2 linked regions of the Thermovibrio ammonificans HB-1 genome follow. The protein of the gene in region 1 interacts with the protein of each later gene in a pairwise test. Links are inferred from orthologs where the notes say so. Each region holds a gene or a part of one and is shown on either strand. Other genes may lie near its edges.

Region 1 (3,216 bases):
TTTGTAGAGTTTTATCCCATTTTGGGACTCTTCTTTCGAACTACTATCTTCCAAACGGATTTGAGAAAATACTGTTTGAGCCGGCTTAACTTCATTTGGCTTCGACTCAAGTTTTAAGGCTTTTATAACCTCTTCTACCCGATTTTTAAATTTCTTTAACTCATTGTGGTTACGGTTTAATCCGCACTTTTTGAGAAATTCCTCTAGATTTTCCCGAAACTCTTGAGCTTCTGCTGTTTCAGCCTCGAGTAACTTCCCCAGAGCTTCAAGCGGAGCTTTCAACAGTGCGTATATCGAAAGGAGCTGTTGTTCTTTTTTACCCCCGTCCATACGTTTTGTTCCTCCTGGATTCCTGATTCAATTATACAACTTTTTCCTATCGGTTGTTTAGATTTTTTTATACTTGAGAAGGGGCTACAGCAGCCCCTTCTCCTTAAGAATCTTCTTAACTTCAGGGTTCTGGTCTGCATACCGTTTAAGGAGCTCTATAAACTCCTTTTCGTTGAGCATCTTTATTCCCAGTTTTTGGGCCTTTTGAAACTTAGAACCCGGGTTCTCTCCTACAACCACGAAGCTGGTTTTTTTCGTTACGGAGTTTGTGGGGTTTGCGCCGAGAAGCTCTACTACGTGTTGGGCCTCTTTTCTCGTAAAGTGCTCCAGTTCTCCGGTGAACACTATCCTTTGGCCTTCTAAAGGTTTAGGTAGCTTCTCCTCTTGCTCCTCCTCTTGGGTTCTCTCAAACTTGAATCCCGCTTCTTGCAGTTTTTTTATCATCTCTACGTTCTGCTCGGCCTTGAAGAAGTTCTGAATGCTCGTAGCCGTTATCGGGCCTATCCCTGGAATGGAGGCGAGCTCTGTAAAGTCGGCGTTCATGAGCTCTTCAATGTTTTTAAACCTCTTTGCGAGCAGTTGAGCCGTTTTCTCCCCTACGTGCCTTATCCCCAGTGCCGTCAGCTTCTTCCAGAAGGGAGCGCTCTTAGACTTTTCTATCTGATTCAGCAGGTTTTCGCTTTTTTTCAGCCCCCAACCGGAGAGTTTAAGGAGGTCTTCTCTCTTTAGGTAGTAGAGGTCTGCTATCGATTTGACCAACCCTTTCTTTGTGAGCACGTTTGCGGTTGATTCTCCGAGTCCCTTTATATCGAGGACTTTACCCCAGTAAACCAGGTGTTCTTTCAGCTGAGCCGGACAGTTTATGTTCGGACACCTGGGGACCGCTTCGTCCAGCTCTTTCACTATGGGAGCTCCGCACACCGGGCAGTGCTTGGGAACTTCTACCGGTTTTTCGTCTCCCTTTCTCCTGTCTTTTACCGGGCCCACGATGTAAGGTATGGTCTCGCCGGCCCGCTCAACGATAACGTAGTCTCCTATGCGGATATCTTTGCTTTTTATGAAGTCGGGGTTAAAGAGCGTAGCCCTTGAAACTATGACCCCTCCCACTTCTACCGGTTCAAGTATGGCTACAGGGGTTAGGGCTCCTGTTCTGCCCACTTGCCACACAACGTCTATCAGCTTTGTAACCGCCTGTTTGGCCGGGAACTTGTAGGCTACCGCCCACCTGGGATGGTGGAGTGTTTCACCCAGTTTCTCCCATGCACAGATGTCGTTGACCTTTATTACCATTCCGTCTGCTTCAAAGTCCCACGTTTCTCTCTCTTCCTGTGCGGCCAAAACCGTTTCTATGACTTCCTCTATGTTCTTGCAGACTTTCTGGATGGGGGGAGTTTTGAAGCCGCACTCTGCAAGCAGTTTAAGGGCCTCTTTCTGTGTTCTGATATCTGTGCAGAGTTTTTTGGGCTCGGAGTAGAGTATCTGGTAAACGTAGCAGTCGAGCCCTCTTTTTGCCACTTCTGCCGGGTTTTTCAGTCTCAGGGTTCCCGCTGCGGCGTTTCTCGGGTTGGCAAAGAGGGTTAACCCCTGTTTCTCCCTCTCTTCGTTGAGTTTTTTGAAGACGCTCTTGGGCATTATAACTTCGCCCCTTATGGATATGAGCTCTATGCCGTGTTTCGAGAATGGGGCTTTTAGGGGTATGGATTTAATTGTTCTTATGTTTACCGTTATGTCCTCTCCGTAGATGCCGTCTCCCCGTGTTGCTCCCCTTACGAGAATGTCGTTTTTGTATACCAGTTCAACGCTTGCCCCGTCGAACTTGGGCTCTACTATGTACTCTACGGTGTCGGTTCCAAGTAGCTCTTTTACTTTTCTGTCCCACTCTTTCAGGTCTTCGGGGGAGTAGGTGTTTTCAAGGGACGTCATTTCGGCGTAGTGTTTTACTTTCTGAAACTCGCCGGTGAAGGCCGGGGATATGCGTTGAGTCGGGGAATCGGGGGTTACAACCTCCGGGTGGGCCTTCTCGAGGGCCTCTAAGGCGTGGAACAGCTTGTCGTACTGGTAGTCGGAGATTACGGGGTTTGCCTGAACGTAGTATTTGTAGTCGTGGTACCTGATAACTCTGCGGAGTTTCTCCGCAAGCTCTCTTGCCTCTTCGGTAGAGAGTTTTTTAAAGTCTTCTTCAGTTTTCCCTTCGAGTTCCTTCAGGAGTTTATCCGTTAGCTGCTGGAGTTCCCTCTCTTCTTCCTTTGTGTACATCTCTCCCTCCTTTTCTGTCTCCCGACTTTAAGTATACAAACGGTAGGAGGAGTGTAGAAGCTCCGAACAGCAGGAAGAATAGAAACGGTACCGGCGTGGGTTCCATAAACTCCAGTTGAACAACCGGAATGCCCCGGGCGAAACCTACGTCTTTTACCCAAACGAAACCTTCCTTAGAGAGTAGAGGACTGTTAAAAGAGGCCTCTCCTTCGATTTTAGTTTTACCCTCTATAAAAAGGTGGGCTACAGGTCCCCCTTTTGTGAAACGTAAGTCTGTTAGGGCAACTACTTTTCCGTCTACCTTTACGAAGCTCTGGGGGTAGAGGTAGAACTGATAGGCCTTAACGCTCAGAGGGAACGCCAGTAGTGCCGCCATTGCCGCCGCTGTGGTGAGGTGAAAGATTCCTTTGAAATCCAATTTTCCCCTGCAGTAGGCTGTTTGAGCCGCAAAGGCAAACCATATTAAACCCAAAGCTGCGGCTGCTAATTTCACTCTGTCTGCCGACTGTAAAATCGCCCAGCTCGGTATGACCTTTCCTGCGACCACAACGGCTCCAACGGCTGCAAGCGAGAAGAGAACCGAGAAGGTGGCAGTTAGCTTAACGCTCTTAAAATCCATGGCTTCCGCCC
Region 2 (3,529 bases), 490 kb from region 1 along the record:
TAGGCGTCGTAGAAGTCGTATCGCTCTATGTGGAAGGTGAGGAAGGGGTGTCTGTAGCCGTACTTTATGAGCTTCACCGTAACGCCTATCGTCATTCTGTACTTCCTGGCAACGTCTCTTGAGTCAAATCCTACGGGGAAGGTGGAGATTGAGTCAACGGTGGTCTTCACTACTACGGTTCTGTCGGGAACCGGAATTAAGTCTACCTTGAACCTCGGGTCTGTGTAGAAGGCGTTATCGGCGGCCCGCGTGAATATTACGTCAAGCCCCTCTTCGGAGGTTCTGTTGGTTACCGGCTCTATGTAAACGTGCTCAACCTTTTTAGGTTTTTGAACCGAGGCGGCGGGGAGGGATGCACACCCCACCACCGGTAAAAGTGCCGCAATGAGAGCTACTCTCAAGGTTACCTCACCACAAGGTTGATAATCCTGCCGGGCCTGTAGATAAACTTCACCAGTTGTTTGCCCTCTATTGCCTTCACCACTTTCGGCTCTTTCATTACCGCCTCTCTTACCTCCTCCTCCGAGGCGTTGACCGGAACGCTTATAACGGCCCTCACCTTGCCGTTTACCTGAACGGGTATCTCAACCTCTTCCTCAACGAGTGCTGAAGGGTCGGGCTTTGGCCAGGTTGAGCGGGCAAGGAGCTCTTTGTGGCCCAGCATCTCCCACAGCTCTTCGCTCAGGTGCGGTGTGAACGGGTAGAGCATTGTAACTGTAAGCTCAACGGCCTCTTTAAGGGCCGCCCTGTCTGCTTCGGTTTCGGGTTTGAAGGAGGTTACCCGGTTGAAGAGCTCCATAACCGCCGCCACAGCCGTGTTGAACTTGAACCGGCCGGATAGCTCTTCGGTCACTTTCTTCAGTGTTTGGTGGGCCTTCTTCCTCAGGTTTTTCCCCTCTTTGCTCAGCTTTTCGGGGTTGAGGGCCTGAGCGGCCTTAAGTTCCTGAGCCCTTTCGGCAACGAACTGGAAGAGCCTCCGGAGAAACCTGTAGGCCCCTTCTATTCCCTCGCTCTTCCACTCAAACTCCGATTCGGGCGGGGCAGCAAATAGAACGTAGAGCCTTGTTGCGTCTGCTCCGTATTTGGCTATCATGTCGGAGGGGTTTACTATGTTGAGCTTGCTTTTGCTCATTTTTGAGACTTCACCGAACTTCTCCTCGTAGGGCTTGAGAACCTCTTCGGGGGTGCTTTCGAGGAACTTCGAAACCTCTTCGGTGCTTAAAAGGAGCACTGCGTTGTCTCCTACGGTTATGTGGTAGCGCTTCATTAGCGAGCCTACGGTTTCTGTCAGCTCCGCCCTTTGGCCCGTGAGCTTCTCAACGAGCTCTCCAACTGTAGATTCTTCAGAGAGCCCCAGGGCCTTCAGCAGGTTCTTAACGCTTATCCACCTTTTGTTGACCATACCCTGTGTGAGGAGCCTTTTAAAGGGTTCTCCCCTGCTTAGGAAGGCGGCGTCCTCCCCTTCGCCTTCTCCTTTCAGGAGCCCGAGGTCCCTCAGAACTTTCGTGAAGAACCTGGAGTAGAGGAGGTGGAGAACCGCGTGCTCTATGCCTCCTATGTACTGGTCTACGGCCATCCAGTAGGAGGCCTCTTCCGGCTTGAACGGCAGGTTTTCCTCCTTGGGGGAGCAGTACCTGAGGAAGTACCAGGAGGAGTCGAAGAAGGTGTCCATTGTATCGGGGTCCCTTTTTGCAGGGCCTTTACACTTGGGACAGGTTGTGTTTATGAACTCGGGCACCCTCTCAAGGGGAGAGCGGCCCTCTCCCAGCAGGGGCGCTTCTTCCGGGAGTTTCACCGGAAGCTCCTCTTGGGGAACGGGGACTATTCCGCACTTCGGGCAGTGGACAACCGGTATGGGCGTTCCCCAGTAGCGCTGACGGGAGATGTTCCAGTCCCTGAGCCTGTATTGAACGCTTCTTTTGCCCTTCCCGAGCTTTTCGAGCTCCTTCGTTATTTCCGATTTTGCCTTCTGGCTTTTAAGGCCGGAGAACTTACCGCTGTTTACGAGTATTCCCGGTTCGGTGTAAGCCTCTTGAAGCTCTTCCGGTTTGAGCTCCTCTCCTTCAGGGGTTATTACGAGCTTAACGGGCAGGCCGTACTTCTTGGCAAACTCAAAATCCCTCTGGTCGTGGGCGGGAACCGACATTACCGCTCCCGTTCCGTAGTCCATGAGGACGAAGTTTGCCGTGTAAACGGGGACTCTCTCTCCTGTAAGGGGGTGAACGGCATAGACTCCGAGGAACACCCCTTCCTTCTCGAGCTCTCCGGTGCTCCTCTTCCTCTTTTCGGTTCTCTTCATCTTCTCTACAAAGGCTTTAACGGCCTCCTCCTGGGAAGTTCCCTCTGCCAGCTTTAGAGTCAGCGGGTGCTCAGGGGCAAGAACTACGTAGGTTACGCCAAAGAGCGTATCCGGCCGGGTGGTGAACACCTCTATTGTTTCCCCTTTTTCGGGAACCTCAAACTTTACCCGGGCGCCTACGCTCTTTCCTATCCAGTTTCTCTGCATGGTTATAACCGGGTCGGGCCAGTGGCCTTTGAGGAGCTCCAGGTCCCTGAGAAGCTCCTCGGCGTAGTCGGTTATCTTCAGGAACCAGCTATCTATTTCTCTCTGCTCAACGGTGGTTCCGCATCTCCAACACCTGCCTTCTTCGTCGACCTGTTCGTTTGCAAGAACCGTTTGACACGAGGGGCACCAGTTAACAGAGGCCTTAGCCCTGTAGGCTATCCCTTTTTCGAGCATCTTCAGGAATATCCACTGGTTCCACCTGTAGTATTCGGGGGAGCAGGTTGTAACTTCCCTCTCCCAGTCGTAAGAGAAGCCCAGCCGTTTCAGCTCCTCCTTCATGTTCTCTATGTTTGAGAGGGTCCACTCCCTCGGGTGGACGCCGCTTTTAATCGCAGCGTTCTCGGCGGGGAGTCCGAATGCGTCCCACCCCATCGGGTGTAGCACGTTGAAGCCGGCGAGTCTCTTAAAACGCGCTATAACGTCGCCAATTGAGTAGTTTCTCACGTGGCCCATGTGGATTTTTCCCGAAGGATAGGGGAACATCTCGAGGCAGTAGAACTTCTTCTTATCGGAAACGGAGCTTCTGAAAACTCCCTCCTCTTCCCAGCGCTTCTGCCATTTAATCTCTATCTCCTGAGGGTTATACTTCATTCCGGAACCTCCCGAACGCTTGTGCAATAATAGTTGCCACAAATTTTAACGCCGAGGAGGAGCTATGTCTATTCCGGAGCCTCTTTTAAAGGTTGCGGCCATATTCTTTGACGTTATCCTGGTTCTCATCGTTTTCTCCCTACTTTTCGTCTTCGGTATAAGGGTCTACTGGAAGTGGAAGTCGTCGAGGATGAAGGGGCAGGAGATACCCCTTGAAGGGGAGTTTGCGAAGCTCAAGAAGGGTAAGGGGGTAATCTACTTCTCGGCCCCCAACTGCAGGCCCTGTATGATGGTTGACCCCGTTGTGAAAAAGCTGAGTAAGGAGTTGAAGAGGGTTCACTTTGTGAAGGTGAACGTTGCGGAAAAGCCCGA

The links.
Region 2: the proteins of ligA (region 1) and leuS interact in binary tests that used the Escherichia coli proteins (3 or more experiments, as listed by UniProt). The link is inferred for Thermovibrio ammonificans HB-1 from one-to-one orthologs.

Annotation. Positions count from the first base shown.
Region 1 is NC_014926.1:831,840-835,055, forward strand. The notes cover bases 1-3,000. They hold ligA (NAD-dependent DNA ligase LigA), read right to left. Parts: upstream 2,587-3,000; coding sequence 415-2,586; downstream 1-414. Other genes in these bases: cas10 (type III-A CRISPR-associated protein Cas10/Csm1), read right to left, coding at 1-330; THEAM_RS04410 (hypothetical protein), read right to left, coding at 2,540-3,000. In the rest of the region: more of THEAM_RS04410, read right to left, coding at 3,001-3,205; cytochrome c biogenesis protein CcsA, read right to left, coding at 3,195-3,216. UniProt on the Escherichia coli protein: DNA ligase that catalyzes the formation of phosphodiester linkages between 5'-phosphoryl and 3'-hydroxyl groups in double-stranded DNA using NAD as a coenzyme and as the energy source for the reaction.
Region 2 is NC_014926.1:1,324,750-1,328,278, reverse strand. Bases 204-3,516 are described here. They hold leuS (leucine--tRNA ligase), read right to left. Parts: upstream 3,158-3,516; coding sequence 404-3,157; downstream 204-403. Other genes in these bases: THEAM_RS06825 (thioredoxin family protein), read left to right, coding at 3,222-3,516; lptE (LPS assembly lipoprotein LptE), read right to left, coding at 204-401. Also shown: more of lptE, read right to left, coding at 1-203; more of THEAM_RS06825, read left to right, coding at 3,517-3,529.